3 regions of the Sulfoacidibacillus ferrooxidans genome follow, and region 2 is predicted to be linked to each of the others. Evidence: riboswitches for the same ligand, from Rfam matches in the RefSeq annotation. Region 2 holds a riboswitch; each other region holds the start of a gene.

Region 1 (4,297 bases), on a different contig from region 2:
GGTTGTTGATTGACCTCACCTATGATGGAACTGTTTTACTTCGAAGAAGACAGCTTGATTTCTGCGAGTAATGGAAGCTGAGGTCCCATCAGCAATTTAAAGTTATCGAAACATCCGTAGAAGATACCGTGCGAAGAAAGCAGCAGTTCTTTTTGATTTTCATGATACATAGCCAAGTCCGCACTGCGCTTTGCGCGAAGTTTTTTATCTTCAAAAGCCATTTTCGTAAAAAACAACTAACTAATCAACGATAGGTTACTCGCTTTCACTTACGATATAAAAAATGAATCGATATTTTCAGTGAAAAATCTCATGTCACCCATTCGCTCACTACTCGTTTGTAATTGAATAGCTAATTCATGTACATCTTGCATTAACTTTTTCTGATTTTTTTCAGACATCATAAATTGAATGCCATACGTAAAAATGGTACCAGGTAATTCATTGCTCCATGCAATTTTACCACTCCATTCCATGCACTGATTCAACACCCAAACCTTAAACCTAAGGACAACCTCGCTCATCGATGCGAAACGTACATTGGAGATGAAAGATAATCCCCCTGCTCCAATATCATGAATTAACACTTCTGTATAACCAATATGCAGCACACGTCCTCTAATCGAGTCTATGGTCATCGATCCTATGATGGGATGTAGGGGAGCGACTCTAAAATATTGTCTTTGATTTACCTTACCATCATTGACTTCTTGTACTCTTATCCCTTCATGAATGACAAACTGATCGAATTGATCCGCAGGTAAGGGTCGACTAAATAGATATCCTTGAATTTCATCGCATTGTTCCTTTCGCAAGAGGTCCCATTCATGAGATGACTCAACACCTTCTGCAATAACACGAAGATGTAACTCATGGGCAAGTGTAATAATGGAGCGAACAATCTCTAACGTTGTCGAGTGGTCTGATATTTTTTGAATAAAAGACTTATCAATTTTTAATCCATCTAGTTCTACTTGATGTAACCAACTTAATGATGAGTACCCAGTTCCAAAATCATCAAAAAGTACTTGAATTCCCATTGCGCGTAATTCCTTCACAGCACGACTCACAACGAGTCCACTTGGCAATAGACTGGACTCTGTAATTTCAATTTCCAAAAAATGCGGATCAACCTTCGTTTCTTGTACAATGTGCTTCATCGTTTCCACAATATCACTATGTAAAAATTGATGAATAGAAACATTGACAGATAGTTGTAGGTGAATTCCCTTATCCAACCATTCTTTTAATTGGATACAGGCACTTTTCAATACCCATTCGCCAAGGCGCGTGATGAGTCCATTTTCTTCCGCAATAGATATGAAGTCGTCAGGGGAGACAAGTCCCCATTCTTCGTGCTCCCAACGAATCAATGCTTCTGCTCCAACAATCTGACCATTTTGTCCATCGACACGAGGTTGATAATAGAGAACAAATTGGTTTTTTTGCATGGCCGTTCGGAAGTCATTCGAAAGAAAAAAACGTTTATACGCTTGTGTATTTAAGGAAGCTGTATAAAAATGATACGTATTTTTATGGGTATCTTTGGTTCGAGAGAGTGCCATTCCTGCATGTTGAAATAATGTTTCGCCATCGAGTCCATCCTCTGGATAGAGAGAGATGCCAATACTAGCGGTAACAAACAGATTGAACTCATCAACCTGGAATGATAATTTAAATATTTCGCAAATTTTATCCGCCATGTCTACTACAAAGGTTGCATGCGTATAGTCCAGTAAAATAAATGAAAATTCATCTCCGCTTAACCGATAAAAGTACACGTCATGAGAAACAACATAACGTAGTTGATGAGTCAATGCCTGTAATAACTGATCTCCAATACCATGGCCTAACGTGTCATTGATTTTCTTGAAGTCATCGATATCCAATCGCATCACTGCCATATTTACCTTGTTCTCTTTAACATGATGAACCATAAGTTGTAAGTCTTCTATAAACTTTCTCCTATTAGGAAGTTTCGTTATGTCATCATAGTACGATTGATGCATCATCAAATCTTTTATACGTTGAATATCGGTTACATCACGTAACGTAGCGATGATCATCTCAGGTTCATCACGTAACTGTTTTAATGTCATGGCATAATGACACCATTCTCCATGTTGATGCTTTATACGTACATCCATGCTTACATAGGTTTCAGGCACTTGACGAACTTCATATATCTTCTCTTGCAAACTCTCTACATCATCAGCATGTACGATATCCCATATGGAGAACTCCCCATCACCCAAAGGATAACCTAATACATGGCGTATCGAAGAACTAATATACTTGATGTCAAACGCAGTTGAAAAAATAGCAAAAATATCCGAGGAACTATCTATGATTTCCAGTAATCTCTTTTCATCTAAGAATCCTTCCTGTATGATGTCAGATACTTCTTGAGTGGCTACTACCTGGTGTATCTTGACATGAGAAGCATCGTATTGGTTGGGCATATAGCACTCTTTTGTTTTTTCCATCATGAAAAGTACACCTCCATTATGATCTTCTACTCTGTTTGGGAATGACGATGTCTAGACTTATTTTCCCCCCTTCTATGCCTTATTAACGAATGAATCAGGAAATACTAAAAGGCGATCTCTAAGTATAAGAGGGTCGCCTTTTTCACAATCAAAATATGAGTGGCAACCCGGCGATCATAGGATGATTCCCGTAGACCCGTAGCTTTGCGTCCCAGTGTTTTCACTGGTTTGCCTTGAGACACAATTATTTTATCTCTGCAACGAATAATATATATCATGTAGGGTAATGCTTAACTAGCACTTTCCACTACGTATATTTTAATCCGTTATTCGACATTTTTCAAGGTTTTTCTACATAATTTATGCCAGTAATCATACAATTACAACACATTTATTTTCGGAATATAAACGTAGATTGATTGTACGATGAGAGGACAGGTAACGTTACAGATCACCGAATATATGAAGAGTCGGTATGCGTTCATTCAGGTGTGGGGTATACAACTGTTCTGGTAATGGATGATCATGGGTCCAGCGCTGTAGGAGTGTGTTCATTTATGTCTGGAATCTTACGGAAAGCCATCCTTACCATGTTCTATCGTTGTCCATGAAATCCTATAGCATCAAAAGATACTCTATGATGGATAGAGTATCTTTTGATCTTCGGATAAAGCCTTTCTATGTTGTCCTTACTTATTTTCGTAGCTAAAACGATGAGGATGGCTCGTCCAATGATCAATCACTAAGTCCACTAAGTTTGGATCGAACTGTTTTGCACGCTGTTGCTGGATATAGTCTTTGACTTCGTAATCCAACCATGCGCGCTTATAGCTACGTTTGCTCAGCAATGCATCAGTCACATCAGCAAGGGCTGCGATTCGCCCTGAAATGGGGATGGTATCTCCAGTAAGCCCTTGCGGATACCCGTTGCCGTCCCAATGTTCATGATGCGTTTGACTGATTTCTAGCGCATATACCAAGGCGCGAGAATGAGAAGGGTGAAACAGTGCAAGTTGTTGAATCACTGTATCAAGCATCGCTTTTCCAATCATCGGATGCTGTTTAATTTGTTCAAACTCTGTTTTCGTGAGTTTCCCCGGTTTACGCAAAATGAGATCCGAAATACCAGCTTTACCTAAATCGTGAGTTACACTAGCAATCGATAACATCTCCACATCACTCAAACTAATATATCCCTCATCAGCGGCAAGAGTAGCAATCCAGCGCACATAGTCACTAACGCGATGGACGTGTTGCAGTAAATCTGGATCATCCCACTCTGCTACGCGAGCCAATGTCGCTAAGAAAACTCCCTCATACGTATTTTGCATGCCAATAGATAAAGTAGCTTGTTCCTCCAGCGACTCTAGTGATTGTTGGATGGAAAGGTAGTGATATCTCCCATCAATTTGTGGCATGCGCAATGTCGTATGAGCAACCATGATCACTTCATGGGAACGTACATGTCGATTGATCAATACTCCAAAACTGATCCCACTGGTTTCAAGGTCGTCATGTAACTTTCTATAAACTTCATTATCCGTGTATCCACTTGAGACACACTCGATGGATTGGCCCAAGATATCTTCCTTTGTTGTGCCATATAAATTACACCATGCTGCATTTGCTTCTATCATACAACGTTCCTCATTAATCATAACGATGGGAACAGGCCAATCCAACGCATGAGATAGCACATGAGATGCATATGCGCTTTCATTAGGGTGACAGATCATCCAGTAACCGATGATCGTTTCACCCAATTGAAGAGAATGCACATAACTTTGCACCCGTTGCGGATGGCCATG
Region 2 (4,297 bases):
GCATCATACGTCACAACCTCCACATCACTCTGTTCCGAAACCATCATCCGCACAAAATTACTTCCTATAAACCCCGCTCCGCCAGTCACTACAATCTTCATCGTGCACCCCTTAGAACGAATTCGTGACGCACCAATTATCCAATAATAAATCTACTATACCATGGAACTAGTAGCCACTATAACGATCATGCGCCGTTTTATCCAAAGATCAAACGCCTCACACGTTGCATTGAGTTGCGCCGTATACGGCTGTGCAGTAATGGGAAAATAAAGAAGGGTAATCCAGGTATACATGAAACAGCAACAACGGCCAGCCAATAATTTCTATGTGCAATCCATCCAATCCATGAAGCTGGCAAAATGCCCGGAAAAATGCCTATATGCACTATACTTTTATAGAATCCCAAGTGCTTAGCATCTAAAGTAAGCGTTGGAGTTGCTGTCGCATGCGGAGGTAACCACACTTGCGTTTCCGAAAAAACCAATTGTGGATCCTCTGCCGTTATGGTTGCAACAGATGGATAATCACTAAAGTTATTGAGCGTTGCTAGTGGACGATGAATGACCGTGCCTTTGCGCACAATCCCCACCCCGCCACCATTTAAAACACCATTTTGATGCAATGAAACGACATAAGGAATTTCGTCAGTCTGAGATGAATTGATAATAATTGCCGCCATCATCAACATCAGAGTCAATCCACTCAGCAAAAAAATAGATCCCTGATAACGACGCAACCGCCGTGAACGCCTGTGCCGTTCCCTTTTGCGAATACCTCCGGTAGATACAATAATCGCGACAAGAGCACCTATAATAGGTACAAAGTAAAACCTTTTGGCAGCACCTGATTGCAACCACAATGTTGGATACCCCACAAGCGGTATAGCAAGCGGACGCCCACCGATTGTCACCACTCGATTAACAATCCACGCTGGTTGAACAGGAGGTGCTTGCATCGCCGCTTGATCAGAAAGCAAGTTGTGATCACCCTTTGTGATATAACCCATTCTCGCATTGCCACCTACTAATCGATGAACGATAAATCCCTCTTTAGACAGTGGACCAACAGGAGGATGATACATGATAATCTCACCGATATGAAGCTGTGTGTGTAACGTCACAGGAACAAGTAATACAACGTATCCACGTTGCAAAAGGGGATACATACTATTGGTTCGTTCTACCTCCAGTAGAAATGGTTTATGACGAAGAAACGTCCCCGTTCCTGCCACCATCAACAATAAAGCAATAACCAAAAGAACCCCTTTCACGACCACTCGCACACTACGCATTGAACACCCTCCCAGAAAAAGTCCACTCTCTTTATAGAGATCATCATATGTATACCCCATCACAGTCAGGCACACGGCTGATAAAAGTAGCCAAATGAAGTAGTCCCTATGGTACGAAAGGAGTATCTGTATGGTGCAAATGAATAAGCAAAGAGTAGACTGATGCGGTGCGAGATCCAGCTTTAATCCATCGTACAATGACATCGCAAGCAAATAGAGAAACTATCGGAGGGGTTACAGTGATTCGTCCCAGAATGACACGTAGTTTTGTACTAGTAGGATCGGCACTCGGTCTAGCAAGCTTGATGGCAGGCTATTCATACAGCACTGCAAGCGTAGAAAATCAGTCAACACTCAGTGTTGTTGATACCAGCGCTGCATTATTAGCGCTAAAACCTGGTACCAATTCTTCCAACGCAGATAATACAGTATCGGATAAAAATGGTAGTCTTGTATTTAACTTTGATAACGGTAATGGGAGCTCCTTCGGTTTACAGCCAAACTCATCGTACGTATGGAGACATTTATTTGAAATTACCAATAACACCAGTCAAACAATTACTCCCTACATCAGCCAAGCATATAGCCAAGCATTCAGCCAAAGCACAGGCGCGGTTTCTACTTATATAGCCTCATCTACTGCTTCAACTGCAAATCCAGCTATGTCAGTACTAAACGGTCCAAATTCATTGTTAGAGCTATCTAAAAATGCGAATTGGAATTTACTAAAGCCAATACCAATGAACCAAAATAATAGTGGACCAACTGAAACATGGACGAATGGCTCAAGTGTAGCACTACAGCCTCTAAGTAGTGGTCAATCTGAATGGGTAGATGTGGACATCAACATAGGAGACATGCCAGTTACTTCATCTGCTTTAGAAAGTAGCATCTATGTTGGCGCTGTTGTTGGCACATCTGCTGCAATTGGCAATAACAATGTACCACCTGTACCACCTGTACCACCTGCACCACCTGCACCACCTGCACCACCTGCATCACCTGCAATTATCAGTCAACCATCAGCATAAGCGAATCCCTCCTACTTACATCTACAAGACCCACTCCATAAGCGGTCAAACTGGTGTAGTCGATTACCGACTACACCAGTTTATACCTTCAAAAGAAATATATTTTGACTAGGCAAAAGTGGACATTTGATGAATACAGTATGGTATGTGATTGACTACATATATAGGGAAGCAATGAAGTGTAATCTGATGTGGGCGCCTGAGATTACATGGAGCAAGTGGCGCAACCGACCCAGTTATGAACTCGGGTCTTTTTGTGTTGATAAAGAGAGATCGTCTTGTATGACGGGGGGATGTATGTGAAAGGTGTATACCTGGTAACATTAAGTCTATGTAGCGTCGTCGGATTAGCCATACTGCAACAAAGCACGAGCTATAGTATAGCAAGTGTCCAATCACAAAATCTCGTTTCTATCGTTCGTGGAAGAGATGCGTTAATCACAACACCCACGATCACTGCAGATACGACACAACCAAAACAGCCAACAGTCACGCCATCATATGATCCGTATACGATCACTCTGTATCCTACTGTGCCCGTGACTTCTTCTACATCAAATACTAAGGCATACACTCAGTCTGCCTCTGCTAAAACAGCGGAGCCATCATCTACTTCTTCGCCCCCATATCACGCTACAATTACCTTTATGGTGAACAATCACCAGCTGCAAAATATAAGCATAGAGAGCGTAAGTGCACCTGCAGATACGAATTTTACTGTACAGTTAATGACACAACCTACCATTTATCCAAATACACAGGAAAATTTCAAAGTACACATTCTCTATCCAAATGCATCCGTGCCCACATCGATACCACTAACCTTTACCTTCTCCTGGCTGGGCGGAGGAGCGACGATCACATATTCCTATAGAATTTTGTCTTAGAAAGAAGGGTGTTCAGATGAGAAGAAAGATAAAGGGAAAGCGTAAGTGGCCATATATCATTGCCATTACAGTAGTAACTGCCTTATGCATTACAACAGCCACGGAATGGTCGATGGTGCTGACTCAACCCATGCAGATTCAAAATGATAACCAAGTAAGTGGTAATCTCACCACATCTTTTTCCTATCAACCAATCGAATCCCCCAATCCCCTTTTGCCTAAAGGAGGTGCAACCACAGGAAATGGAACTATCTTCACTGCAATCACGCGCCAACTCGTCATTCATGAGCAAATGAATTTCTTAGCCAATCAACCGATGACGCTACATCTAAGTTCAACACCCATCATACGCCTCATCGCTCCAAACATGTGGGAAAAAGATTACCCAGTGGCATCCACCCAAACCATCGTTACTCATGAAAAAAGTGGGACTCTATGGAATGAAACCTACACCATCAACCTCGCTACCATCAATGAGTTTACAAGCAACATGACAAAAGCATTACAAATAAGCCCAGATAGTTACACCATTACACTTGATCCACAAATCGCGGGAGAAGTGACTTACAATAGACAGACAGAACAAATTCCCACTGTGTCAGGACTCTCTTTTCAGGAAAATGGCCAGGAGTTAGAAGTACAGAGTTCACTGACCAATAGTATACCTGTCTCCTTCACCCTCTCTTCCATAACTCCAAACACATTTCACCTCTTTGGTTGGACACTCCCTATCCCCCTTGCAAGGACAGGGTTAGGATCTCTGTTTGGAATACTCTTGGTAGCCCTTCTTATCTTACTATGGCCATATCGCAAATTGCAAGTAGGCATAGGATCAAAACCATCGGAACGATTGGAAAAACGCCATCGCGATCGCATCTTTCATCTTAGCCAAACTGTGAATTTTGGCCATTCCTTTGTCATTACACTTGATTCCCTTGCTTCACTAGTCCGTTTAGCATTAGATCGCGACGTTCCCATCTTGCGCGAGTGTACGGGAGATGCTGCACTTCGCTATGTAGCCATTGACGGAGACTGTGCCTATGTATATACAGAAGATGAAGGTGGGAATGTGCACACTAAGCAAA
Region 3 (4,297 bases), on a different contig from region 2:
TAGTGGGCAGAAAGATTTCCACATACCCATATCCTGTATTATTAGTCGTCAAGGCAAGAATTCCGGCACCTGTATAAGGGTCTATGTTAGAAGCAACTAAAGCAAACGTCACAGCATGTTTGTCTCGTAATCTATGAATATGTGTTAGATTCTGACTGGGCAGTAAATTTATTAGCCACTCAGGATGCTGTTGCATATGAGTAATGCAACCTACACAATCAGATTCAACAATAATTTCTCTTTCAAGCGGGTGTTTTGGATTGATAAAAGTAGTGCCAATCCAGTCACCGTAACCGCCCATTTCTGTCTTTACCCATGTTTTGGGGACATCTACTGCGATTGGACCAAGTTGGTAGGAGGAGAATTCTTCATCAAGGGTTTGAGTAATTCTGTGCTCTGTATTTGTGAGTGTCCAATCTGGGTAAACCTGTCCTAGCATCGCTTGAACTACAAGTTGAACACTTGTTAATAAAAGAGCAAAACCGATGGGCATTTCACTACACCTACATTTCTACTTAAAGTGAATTAACTTAGTAATAGGTACATATTCCTTGTAAAACAAAAATAGACTCACTATTTGATAGAAAGTAGTGAGAATCTTAGATCGGAAAGGAGTGAAAAAAATGAATAGACAAATCTATCATATTTTGATAAGTATATTTTAAATAACAAGCATCACGATAATGGCACACCTGATGAAAATCAGGGCCGCAAAGTTCCAGACCTAAAGTCGCAAGACTATGGTGGCTGAACCGCCGAAAGAGCTTGTTTTATATTGGTTTCAAAAGATAAAAGGGGGATTTTAAAATGAAAAAACCGCAAAAAGCTACGTTTGCATTTATGGCATTAACGATGACTGGATTACTGATGAGTCCTATTGCCGCATTTGCTGATTCACATGGTCAACATGGAAATCAAGATAATCATGGACACTTCTCAACCTCTTTCTCATTTTCAAAATCTGATGATCAGAATCAAGATCAAATGTCTGAAACAACTGCATTGCAGATGGTGACAAACTATGAGGCTCAAGTGGCTACAGCTAAACAGCAATATGACACAGCGTTGTCTCAGGCAAAAGCTGCATTGGCTAGTGGTTCATTAACGTCGTCAACCACCACAAGTGATGATCAAAGTACAGATAGTTCTAGCACTACAAGTATGTCGCAAGGAGATGTCAGCATAATTGCTGCATTGCAAAGTTTAATTACATCTATGCAAAATGGGGCCTCTCCATCCCAAGTGTTAAAGGCATTAGATCACATTTCGCATGATGCAAAAAAAATGAAAAATGATCAAAAAGATTATCAAGATCAGTCGCACCATTTATCCGCTATGATATGGTTCAGTGAAAAAGCAACTTTTCGTGCAGGTGAACAGTATGGACAAATGGAGCAATTCATTTCTTCTTTCTCGCAATTAAATGTGAACTTACCTATCCCTAGTCACGCATTTAGTCATTTATTAGATGGTCGCCTTCACCAATTCAAGCAAAAAGCACAACATTATATTGATACGCTGGATCATTGGACACAAAAATTAAACGAAGCAGATCAAACTTCAACATCTACAAGCAGTACTTCAACAGATAGCGGGACATCTACAGCTAGTACTACAAGCGCAGCAGGTTCTACTGGTACTAGTGATACAACGGGAACGTCAAGTACATCAGGCACAGCAACTGTCACAGTAACAGGAAGTTCAAGTGCAAATACAAACTCCTAATTATTTGCTGAATTGATCATTGTAATCTTTACTCTCATACGAGGTAAAAGAATTTGTTGAGAAGGTCTCACAAAATCTTTTACCTCGTATTTTTGTTGGATCTCTAGGCTTACTTCCATAAATATGTCGAAAAACCTTGAAATATGTCGAATAACGAATTAAAATATATGTATTGGAGAGTGCTAGATAAGCATTCACATTGACTACTTCTTAAATATCACTGAATATATAAAATGATTGTGTCTCAAGGCAAACCAGTGGAAACACTGGGACGCAAAGCTACGGGTCTACGGGTATAAACCTATGATCGCCGGGTTGCCACTTACACTTTTATCGTGCAAAGGCGACTCTCTTATTAATAGAGATCGCCTTTTTCGATACTATTTAATTGGTACGATAGCAAGGTATAAAAGGGGGTGCAAAGTAAGTTTAGATATCATTAATCGTCAAACTGAGTAGAAGATCATAATGGAGGTGTACTTTTTCCATGATTAAAAAAATAAAAGAGTACTTTATGTCAAGCCAATATGAAGCTTCTCATGTCAATGGACAACAGGTAGTAGCTACTCAAGATTTATCTGACATCATCAATGAACCCTCTCTTGATGAAAAGAGATTAATGAAGATGATAGATAGTTCATCTGATGTATTTGCGATTTTTTCAAATACCCTTGAAATCACTTACATTAGTTCTTCGATTCGAAATGTATTAGGTTATCGGCTGAGTGATTTGCGGTTTTCAATGTGGGATATCGTACATGCTGATGATGTAGAGAGTTTGCAAGAGAAGATGCGTGAAGTTCATCAATTATCTGAAACATATGTAAGCATCGATGTACGTATGAAGCACCAGAACGGAGAATGGTGTCATTGTTCCATTACATTTAGACAGTTAAGTGATGAACCTGGGATGGTTATCGCTACTTTACGAGATGTAACAGATATTAAACGTGTACAAAATTTGATGGTGCATCAATCTTACTATGATTATATAACGGGTTTGCCAAACAGAAAAAAATTTGTAGAAGACTTACAACTTATGGTTCATCGCGTGAAAGAAACAAATGTCAATATGGCAGTTATGCGTTTAGATATAGACCATTTCAAAAAGATTAATGACACATTGGGGCATATGATTGGAGATAAATTATTAAAGGCATTGACTCATCGACTACGCGCTGCTGTTTCAAATGACATCTATTTTTATCGGTTAAGTGGGGATGAATTTTCATTTATTTTAATAGATTATACCCATGCAACTTTTGTCTTAGAAACAGCGGATAAGATTACGGAATCCTTTAAATCATCATTTGAAATTGATGAGTTCAATCTGTTTGTTACAGCAAGCATTGGCATCTCTCTATATCCAGATGATGGACAAGATAGTGACACATTGTTTAAAAATGCAGGAATGGCACTCTCTAGAACAAAAGAAAGTAATAAAAACACGTATAATTTTTATACAGCGTCTTTAAATACACAATCATATAAACGGTTTTTTCTATCAAATGACTTTCGTAATGCAATGCAAAAAAACCAGTTTGTTCTCTATTATCAACCACGTGTCGATGGACGAAATGGTCGTATTGTAGGAGCAGAAGCATTGATTCGTTGGGAGCATGAAGAATGGGGACTTGTATCCCCAGACGACTTCATATCTATTGCAGAAGAAAATGGACTGATAACTCCTCTTGGTGAATGGGTATTGAGAACTGCTTGTTTCAAATTAAAAGAATGGTTGGATAAAGGATTGCATGTAAGACTCTCTGTCAACTTTTCTATTCACCAGTTTTTGCATAGTGATATTGTGGATACAGTCAAGCGAATTGTACAAGAAACAAAAGTTGATGTGAATTTTTTGGAAATTGAAATTACAGAATCTAGTCTGTTGCCAAGCGGGTTAGTTGTATACCATGCTGTGAAGGAATTACGGGCAATGGGAATTCAAGTACTTTTTGATGATTTTGGGACAGGTTACTCATCATTAAGTTGGTTGAATCAACTAGAATTAGACGGATTAAAAATTGATAAGTCTTTTATTCAAAAAATATCAGATAATTCGACTACGTTAGAGATTGTTCGTTCCATTATTAAACTTGCTCATGGATTAAATCTTAGTGTTATTGCAGAAGGTGTTGAATCATCTCATGAATGGGATTTATTGCGTGAAGAACAGTGCGATGAAATTCAAGGTTATCTGTTTAGTCGACCATTGCCAGCGGATCAATTTGATCAACTTTTAATCAACGAAGTGATGAAAGTAACAGAAGTCAGCAACTACAATGACCAAGTGAATCGAAGACAATATTTTAGAGTGACCCCGAATTATCCCATAATTGCAACGATGACAGTATCCTCAATTAGAGGACGTTTATTGCACATTGGTTATTCAGAAGTGTTAATTCACGATATTGGTGCAGGAGGACTTTCTTTTATCTCTAATTTACGCTTTGCGTCGATTAGTGAAGTTGTTCTTCGATTTAAAGTTTGTGTGGTGAATAGGTACGTGGACTGCGATGGGAAAATTGTGTGGAGCAATGAATTAGCAGGAGGAATTTTTCAGTATGGTATT

Evidence for each region. Region 2 has a riboswitch for cyclic di-GMP ahead of MM817_RS08495 (hypothetical protein). Riboswitches for the same ligand answer to the same signal wherever they lie in the genome.
Region 1: it holds a riboswitch for cyclic di-GMP, as region 2 does, so the genes downstream of both, MM817_RS14765 (putative bifunctional diguanylate cyclase/phosphodiesterase) here and MM817_RS08495 (hypothetical protein) in region 2, are expected to answer to the same signal.
Region 3: it holds a riboswitch for cyclic di-GMP, as region 2 does, so the genes downstream of both, MM817_RS11065 (EAL domain-containing protein) here and MM817_RS08495 (hypothetical protein) in region 2, are expected to answer to the same signal.

What each region holds. Positions count from the first base shown of each region.
Region 1 is NZ_JALBUF010000020.1:22,557-26,853, reverse strand. Features, by position in the region: gene MM817_RS14765 (putative bifunctional diguanylate cyclase/phosphodiesterase) at 270-2,489, opposite strand; cyclic di-GMP riboswitch class I at 2,648-2,732, opposite strand; gene MM817_RS14760 (diguanylate cyclase domain-containing protein) at 3,179-4,297, opposite strand, start outside.
Region 2 is NZ_JALBUF010000004.1:182,428-186,724, reverse strand. Features, by position in the region: gene MM817_RS16940 (dTDP-4-dehydrorhamnose 3,5-epimerase family protein) at 1-101, opposite strand, end outside; gene MM817_RS08505 (S26 family signal peptidase) at 200-1,294, opposite strand; gene MM817_RS08500 (hypothetical protein) at 1,534-2,325, shown strand; cyclic di-GMP riboswitch class II at 2,484-2,566, shown strand; gene MM817_RS08495 (hypothetical protein) at 2,625-3,212, shown strand; gene MM817_RS08490 (DUF5305 family protein) at 3,229-4,297, shown strand, end outside.
Region 3 is NZ_JALBUF010000007.1:47,323-51,619, forward strand. Features, by position in the region: gene MM817_RS11055 (hypothetical protein) at 1-493, opposite strand, end outside; cyclic di-GMP riboswitch class I at 676-760, shown strand; gene MM817_RS11060 (hypothetical protein) at 808-1,725, shown strand; cyclic di-GMP riboswitch class I at 1,964-2,048, shown strand; gene MM817_RS11065 (EAL domain-containing protein) at 2,240-4,297, shown strand, end outside.